3 regions of the Actinoplanes missouriensis 431 genome follow, and region 3 is predicted to be linked to each of the others. Evidence: riboswitches for the same ligand, from Rfam matches in the RefSeq annotation. Region 3 holds a riboswitch; each other region holds the start of a gene.
The links. A riboswitch is a leader RNA that binds a small molecule or an ion and turns the genes downstream of it on or off. The one in region 3 is predicted to bind cyclic di-AMP.
Positions count from the first base shown of each region.

Region 1: it holds a riboswitch for cyclic di-AMP, as region 3 does, so the genes downstream of both, AMIS_RS02035 (coiled-coil domain-containing protein) here and AMIS_RS23085 (LysM peptidoglycan-binding domain-containing protein) in region 3, are expected to answer to the same signal.
Region 2: it holds a riboswitch for cyclic di-AMP, as region 3 does, so the genes downstream of both, AMIS_RS07625 (C40 family peptidase) here and AMIS_RS23085 (LysM peptidoglycan-binding domain-containing protein) in region 3, are expected to answer to the same signal.

Region 1 covers NC_017093.1:423,406-426,669, reverse strand. Annotated here, with positions in the region: gene AMIS_RS02045 (ABC transporter ATP-binding protein) at 1-495, shown strand, start outside; gene AMIS_RS02040 (coiled-coil domain-containing protein) at 524-1,537, opposite strand; cyclic di-AMP (ydaO/yuaA leader) riboswitch at 1,541-1,680, opposite strand; cyclic di-AMP (ydaO/yuaA leader) riboswitch at 1,888-2,020, shown strand; gene AMIS_RS02035 (coiled-coil domain-containing protein) at 2,027-3,043, shown strand; gene AMIS_RS02030 (glycoside hydrolase family 65 protein) at 3,109-3,264, opposite strand, start outside.
Region 2 covers NC_017093.1:1,625,693-1,628,956, reverse strand. Annotated here, with positions in the region: gene AMIS_RS07625 (C40 family peptidase) at 714-1,499, opposite strand; cyclic di-AMP (ydaO/yuaA leader) riboswitch at 1,539-1,689, opposite strand; gene AMIS_RS07620 (MurT ligase domain-containing protein) at 2,088-3,264, shown strand, end outside.
Region 3 covers NC_017093.1:4,923,856-4,927,119, reverse strand. Annotated here, with positions in the region: gene AMIS_RS23105 (helix-turn-helix transcriptional regulator) at 1-58, opposite strand, end outside; gene AMIS_RS23100 (alpha/beta fold hydrolase) at 115-768, shown strand; gene AMIS_RS23095 (hypothetical protein) at 785-1,003, opposite strand; gene AMIS_RS23090 (DUF1304 domain-containing protein) at 1,047-1,409, shown strand; cyclic di-AMP (ydaO/yuaA leader) riboswitch at 1,632-1,807, shown strand; gene AMIS_RS23085 (LysM peptidoglycan-binding domain-containing protein) at 1,848-2,366, shown strand; gene AMIS_RS23080 (sulfite exporter TauE/SafE family protein) at 2,442-3,251, shown strand.

The DNA of each region.
Region 1 (3,264 bases), 4.3 Mb from region 3:
GCGATCTACGCGGCCGGCCAGCCCTCCCTGCTCGGCGTGAACGCGGCCCTGATGAACGAGCTCCCCGGCGATCGCAACGTCGAGCTGGGCTGCCTCGCGATGGGCATGTCACCGGCCGAGGTGAAGGAGAAGAAGGACGGGATCATCGAGTTCTCCGGCATCAACGAGCGCGGCGACTTCTCGTCGCTGCCGATGCGGACCTACTCGTCCGGCATGGCCGCCCGTCTGAAGTTCTCGATCGCCGCCGCGAAGCAGCACGACGTGCTGCTGATCGACGAGGCGCTGGCGACGGGTGACGCCAAGTTCCGCCGCCGGAGCGAGGCGCGGGTGCGTGAGCTGCGCGCCGAGGCCGGCACGGTCTTCCTGGTCAGCCACAGTGAGCAGTCGATCCGGGACACCTGCGACAGGTGCATCTGGCTGGAGTCCGGCCTGATCCGGGCGGACGGCCCCACCGACGAGGTGATGCGGGAGTACGAGTCCTACATGCGCAAGTAGGACCCGTACCCCCGAGGGGTTTTGATCTTTAGCGGACCGAGAGATGCACGTGGTTGGTGTGGTCGCTGGAGGGGTCGCCGCCCGCTCCGCTGTACGACTTCCAGCCACTGCTCGGCAGCCAGATCCGGCGGTACCAGATCACGTAGAGCACGTCGAGCGCGTCCGCGTTGTTGATGAAGTAGTTCGCCAGGTTGGTGCCGTAGGTCTTGCTGGCACCCGTGGCGTCCCCGCCGAAGCCGTTCTTGTCGGCCGCGAAGTCGCAGGCCCGGCCCTTCGGGTGCTCACCGCTGTTCTGCTCGCGGAAGCAGTGCACGTACCGGGTGAACCCGTCCTTCTGGGCCTGCTTCAGCGCGTGCAGGGTGCGCGGGGTGAGGCAGCCGCTGCTGGTCGGGTCCTTCTCGGTGCAGCCGGACCCTGAGCCGCTCGGCGCCGGATCGGCCTTGGCGCTGCCACCGCCGTCACTCGACGACGACGCGTCGGCGCCCTGGTTCGCCTTCTTCAGCGCGGTCTCGGCCTGCAGCTTCTTCTTCGCCATCACGTTGACCTGCTTCTGCTGGTCCTTGATGGTGGCGTCGAGGGTGAGCTTGGCCTTGCGCCGGGAGTCGAGGGTCGTCTTGAGCTCCTCGATCGCGGCGTTCTGATCGGCCGCGACGGTCGACAGGATCATGGTCCGGTCGATGAAGCTGCCGGTGTCGCTCGCGTTGACGAGCGCGCTCATCCCGCCCATCCGGCCCGACGTGTATGCCTGGGAGGCGATCTCGTCGAGGGCCGCCTGCTGGGGGCCGACCTGGGCGTCCAGCTTCTTGAGCTCCGCCGTCAGCTCGGTCTGCTTCTTCTTGGAGGACTTGAGCTTCGCCTTCGCCTCCACGTAACCGCGAGAGGCGTCCTCCAGCTGCTCGACGAGAGACTTGGAGCCGCCCTCGCCGTCGTCACCGTTGTCACCGGGAGCGGCGGTGGCCGGTGACGCCACGACCGCCAGCCCGCACACGGCGAGGAGCAGCCCCATCACGGCCGCCAATCGCCGCGCAGTCTTTCGCTGCACAAGGAATCCTTCCGTCGGCCGCCGACCGAGTTAGCTGACGGGTTCGGGACGGAAGCAATCCCTACCACCTTCAAAAGGCGGATTCACCCCGAGGAAATATGGTTCCCCGGCTCGCCGCGAGGGCGATTAGGCGGCGGTCCCCGGGTGGGAACCGGAACCGACCATACCCACTCAATCAACAGATCGACAGTTCTCGTACGTTCCGCGATTACCCGGACACGCGAGGTGATTTGATTACGGAAAGTCGCTGCCTGGTAACAGTTTTGGCCGTCTCGCCGCCCTGATACCGCGCCATTCCTCGGGTAAACTCGTCGCCGGTCCTGCCAGGACGGCACCGCCCCCGAGGAGCCGGCAGGCCGCCGCCTAATCACCGTGAGGTGAGCCGGGGAACCAAGTCAGTGGGGTGAGTCCGCCTTCGGGCGGTAGGGATTGCTTCCGTCCCGAACCCGTCAGCTAACTCGGTCGGCGGTGACTAGGAAGGAACTGTTGATGACCGCAAGTCCCCGCCGGTGGCTGATGCTTGCCCTGGCACCACTGGTGGCTACGACGTTGTTCGTGGCGCCGGTGACCCCTGCCTCCGCCGAGCCGAACGGTTCGTCCGCGACCGCGGAGGAAGAGGACGACGACGCCAACCTCTCCGACGTCATCGAGGCGGCCAACCGGCGCTACGTCTCGGCCAAGGCTGCCGTGACGAAGTCCACAAAGGCCCAGGCGAAGCTGAACGTCGAGATCAAGGCCGCGGAGACCCGGCGCGACAAGCTCATCCCCGAGGTGAACTCGATCGCCCGCGAGCAGTACGTGACGGGCAACCTGAGCGCCGTCGGCTTCCTGCTCGGTGCGAACTCGTCGAACGACTTCCTGCACAAGGCGATCTCCCTGGAGGAGATCAACAAGCTGCACGACGAGAAACTGCACGAGCTGAACGAGGCGATCGCCACGGTCGCCGAGAGCAAGGCGAAACTCGACGCCGAGGTCAAGGCGCAGAAGAAGAACGCCTCGCTCATGAAGAAGCAGAAGGACTCCGCGGAGAAAGCCCTGCAACTGGTGGGCGGCAATGCCCTCACCGAGGGCTTCGTGGTGGCGAAATCCCCGCAGGCCGACCCGGCCCCGCGGAACTCCAGCGGCGGTTTCTCGCCGGAGGGTTGCAACCAGAAGGACCCGACGACGAACGGCTGCATCACCAAGCGCACGCTGCACATGTACAAAGAGGTCAAGAAGGCCGGCTTCGACATGTTCGTCGGCTGCCACCGTGACGGCGGGCCGTTCGAGCACCCCAAGGGCCGGGCCTGTGACTGGTCGCTGCAGAAGAGCGGATTCTCGTCGGCGCACAACGACAAGATGATGAAGTACGGCAACGACCTCATGGCGTTCCTGGTGCGTAACGCCGACGAGCTCGGGATCTACTACGTCATCTGGTACAAGAAGATCTGGTTCCCGGCGTCGGGCTGGAAGGCGTACCACGGCGTCAGTGACCACACCGACCACGTGCACGTCTCCCTGCTCTAGGGAACGCCTCAGGCATCGGAAAAGCCCCCGTCCTCACGCTGAGGACGGGGGCTTTTCTCGTTGCCTCAGTGCACCGCGCGGCGCACCGGCGCCCGCCCGTGCGGCTGGGACGGCGCGGACCCCACCGGAGGAGCCGGCGGGATCGGCATGGTCACCGGGCGCACCTGGGTGACCTCGGTCTCCTTGCCGTGGTGCACGAGCGTCAGCCGGGCCGAACCGCC
Region 2 (3,264 bases), 3.3 Mb from region 3:
GAGCAAAGTGGAGCCCCCGGGTGGAGCAGAAGGGAGCCCTCCCCCGCGAGCCGTAGCTCACGCAGGCATCCCGCCGCCCCGAGCCGTAGCCCACGCAGGCATCCCGCCGCCCGGCCCTGCGAGCCGTAGCTCACACAGGCGACAAGCCCTTGATCACAGGCCTGGTCTACGGCTCGGGGACGCGAGCCGTAGCTCACATAGGCAACAGGGCCTTGATCACAGGCCTCAGCTACGGCTCGGCCCCGCGGCGACCACGATCCACCTCCGCCGGTCGCCCAGCCGGCCCGGCGTCCGCACTCGCGCTCCGCACTCGGAACTCCGCGCTCGGCACTCCGCGCTCGGCACTCCGCGCTCGGCAGTCCGCACTCCGGCGCTCGGCAGTCCGCACTCCGGCGCTCGGCAGTCCGCACTCCGCACTCCGCCTCCGCGTTCCGCACGTCGGGGCGGCCGCGGAGCGTGCCCACGCACCGGTAGCAGAACTCGCCGGACGGCTCGGACCGGACGCCCCGGTCGCGCGGCTTCTCGGGGACGGCTCATCTGCGGTCGGGGGCGGCGTCGCCCGTACCCGGAAGAAGAAACGCCTGTGGGGCGTGACCCCATCGATCGGGCCACACCCCACAGGCGTGATCACGGCTACGGCGCCACCACGCCGCGTGCCGGTCTTTCCTTACTTACTGGAGACGAAACACTTACTGGAGACGAAACCAAGCACGTCAGGCAACGAGGCGCCGGACCACGTAGTTCTTGTTCCAGATCTTGTGCTTGCCGACCCGGGCGCCGGTGTGCGGCGAGTCGTAGATGTAGCCGTTGCCGGCGTAGATGCCGGCGTGGTAACCGTACGACCCGTTGCGGAAGACGATCAGGTCACCGACCTGCTTCTTGCTCTTGCTGACGCTCTTGCCGTACTTCTGCTGCGAGTTCGCCTTGTGCGGCAGCGACTTGCCGGCTGCCTTCTTGTAGACGTACTTGGTGTAGCCCGAGCAGTCGAAGCGCTTGGGGCCCGACGCGCCGTACTTGTACAGGGCGCCCTTGTGCTTCTTCGCCTCAGCGAGGATCTTCGCGCCACTCGTCTTGACAGTGATCTTCGTCTTGCCGGTGGACGCGCTGCTGAAGCCGGAGCCCGTGAAGAGGGTCCGGATGTAGTACGTGTTCTTGGGGGCGTACTTGAGGGTGACCGTCCCGTTCTGGTTCTTGACGGTCTCGGTGTCCCACGTCCGCCATTTGCCGCCGACGAGGCCCTGGAGCCGGACCGTGCCCTTGGCGATCTTGCCGGTACGCGGGTCGATGACCTTGGCGGTCACCTTGAGGGTGGAGCCCCACTTCAGGCTCCGGGTGCTGGCCTTGGCGGTCAGCTTGGGCTTGACCTTCGCGGCGGCCTGCGTCGCGACGGCTGCCTTGACAGCGACCGGAGCGGCAGCCGCGGGGGACGCGGCGACCAACTGCCCGGCGCAGAGGCAGAGACCCAGAGACAGTGCGACAGTGCCGGCGCCGCGAGACACGCGGCTGCCACGGCGCGAACTGAGTTCGTGCACGGTAGAGATATCCCTCCGGCACGCCTGCGAGGTTAGCTGTCGGGTTCGGGCGGGAAGGTGTGCCCGGTCGCTAGGCGACTTCACCCCGAGGCCGGTGTGGAGCTGAACCGGCCGGATATGGGTCCCCCGTCCCTGCCCCCTGATGCCTTGTTTGTGGTTCCGGTCCTGCGGTGGTCGCACCGTCCAGCTCGGGGCAGGGCTCGGCGTGGGCCGGGCTGGTGCGAGCCGGGAGGCGGTCGCACCCGGCCCAACCTTGGTACCTGACCTTCCGCGTGATCGTTAGGGCCGAAAATGTCACTCACAGTAATTGGCACACATGTTGGTGTCCGGTTTGTTACCGCCCGGAGACAAATGCCATTACTCATCGGGGTCGACCGATCACGATCAGTCGAAGGTCACGGGTGAAACAGAACACACAATTCGTCAGCCGCCAACCCGGAACCTAGGTCAAAACGTCGAGAGCGGCACAAACGCAAGGCGCATGCGATCTTGACCGGACGGCAACTCGACGTAACCTTTCGGTCCGGTACCCTCGCTGGCGTGACGGACGGGAAGATGCCTCTTATCGCCAAGGTCGCGACCACTGCGTCGAAGACCGCCGCGGCGCTCTCCAGGGCTGCTGGACGCGGCGACGGCTCGGTCATCGGCGGGTGGATCGGCCTCAAGATCGACCCCGACCTGCTGGCCCACCTCTCGTCCGGCCGGGCTGTGGCGCTCGTCTCCGGGACGAACGGCAAGACCACCACGACGCGGCTCACCGCGGCGGCGGTCGGCGTGCTCGGCCGGGTCGCCACGAACTCCTTCGGCGCGAACATGCCGACCGGCCACACCTCCGCACTGGCGAAAGAGGGTCACACCCCGTTCGCCGTGCTGGAGGTCGACGAGCACTATCTGGCCCAGGTCATCGAGTCCACCCGCCCCAAGGTGGTGGCCCTGCTCAACCTCTCCCGCGACCAGCTGGACCGGGCGAAGGAGGTGGCGATGATGGCGCAGCTGTGGAAGACCGCGCTGGCCAGCCACCCCCACATCAAGGTCGTGGCGAACTCGGACGACCCGATGGTCGTCTGGGCCGCCAGCGGCAGCCCGCAGGTGACCTGGTTCAGCGCCGGCCAGCGCTGGCTCGACGACTCGTTCGTCTGCCCGGAGAGCGGCCACCCGATCGAGCGGGCCAACGGCGACTGGTGGTGCACCGGCTGCCCGCTGCGCCGGCCCCGCGCGCACTGGTCGGTCGAGGACGAGGGCGTGATCGACCCGCGCGGTGACTGGCACATGGTGAAACTGCAGCTCCCGGGCAAGGTGAACATCGGCAACGCGGCCACCGCGCTCGCCGTCGCCGCCGAGTTCGGGGTGCGCCCCATCGAGGCTCTCCCCCGGCTCTCCCGGGTGGCCTCGATCGCCGGGCGGTACGCGCAGGTCGACCGGGACGGCCGCAACATCCGGCTGCTCCTCGCCAAGAACCCGGCCAGCTGGCTGGAGGCGTTCGACATGGCGGAACAGGCGCCGACACTGCTCTCCATCAACGCCCGTGACCCCGACGGTTTCGACACCTCGTGGCTCTACGACGTCGACTTCTCGCCCCTGCGCAACCGCCCGGTGCTGATCACCGGTGACCGTGCGTACGACCTGGCCGTCCGGCTCCAGGTGAACCAGGTGCCGTTCCGGCACGTACAGAGATTCGACGAGGCCCTGGCCGCGGTGCCCCCCGGCCGCCTCGAAGTGATCGCCAATTACA
Region 3 (3,264 bases):
CTGGGTGGGCCTGCAGCAGTTCGAGCAGGCCGAGAACGCGACCGAGTGACTGTGGCATGCGCCATACTGTATACCGGGCCGAAGTTGCCCGGTATTGCTCCTAGTGTTCTCCGCATGACGACATATCTGCTGGTACCGGGATTCTGGCTGGGCGGCTGGGCGTGGGACGCGGTGGCGGCGCCGCTGCGCGCCGCGGGACACGACGTGCATCAGGTCTCGCTCACGCTGGACCCGGGCATCACGGCGTCCGATCACGTCGAGCAGGTCGCCGAACTGCTGGATGGGCTGCGCGACGTGGTCCTGGTCGGCCACAGCTACGCCGGAGCGGTGATCACGGCGGCGGCGGACCGGCTGCCGGACCGGGTGGCCCGCCTCGTCTACGTGGACACCGGGCCGCTGCCGGACGGCATGTCCCAGGCCGAGTTCGACGGTTCGGCGCCGGACGCCCCGGATGGCATGATCCCGATCCCGGCCGAGGCGCCCGCGCCGGCGCAGGGTTTCGACTGGGCGATCGTGCGGGAACGCGGGCGGGCGCAGCCGGTCGGCACGGCCACCGAACCGGTGCGGCACGGCGAGGCGTGGCGTGGCCTGGCGCGGACCGCGATCCTGTGCTCGTTCTCCGCTGCTCAGTTACGCGGGCTGGCCGCCACGGTTCCGGCGTTCGCGCTGATGAGCGGCGAGAGCTGGACGGTCCGCGAGCTTCCGACCGGCCACTGGCCGATGTTCTCGCGGCCGGAAGACCTGGCGTCCCTGCTGGCCGGGAACTGACCGGGGAACCGGTCGATCAGGGCTGGTGCTCCGCCCGTACCGGATCGGTGCGGTGTTTGAGGGCCGCCTCGATCCGCACCGCGCTGCCGACCAGCACGAGCAGGCCCGCGAAATAATAGCCGCGCGGGGGCACCCCGTCGGTGAGGAAGCCGAATGCGCCGATCAAGAGACCGATGACGATCGCGATTGCTCCGAAGGTACGCGCCGATTCGCCCGGTTTCTCGTCGATGCTCATGGCGGACAGAATACGCAGCTCCGTCTCAGGTTAGGGTGTCGCCATGATGATCTTGGCGAACCTGCTGGTGGCGCTGGTCGCGCTGATCCACGTGTACATCCTGGTCCTGGAGATGTTCCTGTGGACGCGGCCGCGGGGGCGCGCGGCGTTCGGGCTGACCGAGGAGTTCGCGCGGGAGACCAAGGTGCTCGGCGCCAACCAGGGTCTCTACAACGGCTTCCTCGCCGCTGGGCTGGTCTGGGGGCTGATCGCGGGCGGGGACACCGGGTTCGCCGCGAAGCTGTTCTTCCTCGGGTGCGTGGCCGTCGCCGGTGTCTTCGGCGCGGCCACGGCGAGCCGCCGGATCCTGTTCGTGCAGACCGTTCCGGCGGTCCTCGCGATCGCCGCCGTCCTGCTCGCGAACTGATCCGAAATTCCCCTTTTCGCCCGGTCCGGTATTGCCCGGCCGGGCATTTTTCGTCTCTGCCGAATGCGACGGACCTCGGAAATCGGGAATGCCCGCCATTCCGGGGCAGCGACAAGATCAAATCGGGCAAATAGCGTGAAGAACGTCACTATTGGACGGTTCGAGCTTGGTCTCCGCCCCGGTGGCGTGGTTACCGTCGGGCCGTCCCGCGATGCGGGCACCACGGGCGGTCCGCCGAATCCTGCCGCCGTCCGGGGACTCGATGGGAGAGGCAGGAGCGGGGGACCCACGATTTCCGGCGCCGCATGACCGCGCCTTGGGGTGAAGCCGCATGACGACGGCCGGGCACCTCTGTCCGAACCCGACAGCTCACCTCGCAGGCGTGGAGGATCATCCATGTCTCGGATCGGTAGACGAACGCGCCTTGCCCTCGGTCTGGTGACCGCGGGCATCACCGGAGCCGGTGTGCTTCTCGCCCCGGCGAGCCCCGCGTCAGCGGCCCGGCAGGTCAACTGGGACGTCCTCGCGCGATGCGAGTCCGGTGGCCGGTGGCACATCAACACCGGGAACGGGTACTACGGTGGCTTGCAGTTCAGCCGCAGCACGTGGAGGGCGAACGGGGGCGGCAAGTACGCCCCGACCGCGGACCGGGCCACGAAGGCCGAGCAGATCAAGGTCGCGACGAAGCTCCACAAGAAGCGCGGCCTGAAGCCTTGGCCGGTGTGCGGCAAGAAGGCGGGCGTCTACAAAAAGGCGTCGTCCGGGAAGTCGCCGGCGTCGAAGAAGGCGACCGTCTCGAAGAAGGGCACCTACGTGGTGCGTTCCGGCGACACGCTCGCCTCGATCGCGAAGAAGCACAAGGTCAAGGGCGGCTGGCGCACCCTCTTCAAGCTCAACAAGGACCGGCTCGACAGCCCGAGCCGGATCTTCCCGGGTCAGCGGCTCCGCCTGCGCTGACCGAGCGGCCGCCGCGGTCGTGGCGGGTCAGCGCCGACTCGTCACGATCGCGGCGGTCCCTTACGCTCAGGCTCTGTGACCCTCACCCATGCCGTCCTGCTCTTCCTCGGCGGCATCGGCGGCGGTCTCACCGGGTCGATGGGCGGGCTGGCGTCCGTGGTCACCTACCCGGCCCTGCTGTCGGCAGGCATCCCGCCGGTGGCCGCGAACGTCACCAACACCGTCGCGCTGCTCTCCACCGCGTTCGGCGCGGCCGCCGGTTCCCGTGTGGAGCTGCACGGGCAGGGGCGCCGGATCGCCCGGCACGGCGTGGCCGGGGTGACCGGCGGCACCGCGGGCGCGCTGCTGCTGATGGGGACGCCGTCGTCCGCGTTCGAACGGGTGGTGCCCGGCCTGATCGCGGCCGGCGGGCTGATGCTGCTGTTCCGGGAGCCGCTGCGCGCCTGGTACGTCCGTCCCGGCGTACGGCCGCCCCTGGGTCTCGCGGTGTTTCTGATCGCGGTCTACGGCGGCTACTTCGGCGCGGGCGCCGGCGTGATGATGCTGGCCGCGCTCTCGGTGGCGGCAGTCGAGCCGCTCGCCGTCACGAACGCGGTGAAGACCGTGGTGCTCGGCTTCTCCACCGTCGCCGCCGCGATCCTCTACACGCTGCTCGCGCCGGTCCACTGGACGGCGGCCGGGGTGCTGGCCGCAGGCTGCCTGATCGGCAGCTGGATCGGGCCGGCGCTGGTGCGGCGCACCCCGGAGCGCCCGCTGCGCGTGGTGATCGGCGTGGCCGCCCTGGTCCTGGCCGCGGCCCTCTGGCACGACGCCGGCACGCCCGACCCGCCGCGCGGCTCCGCGGAACCGCCCGTGATGATCCCGAGGGCGAGCCTGACGCCGTGAACCGTCCGGGTCG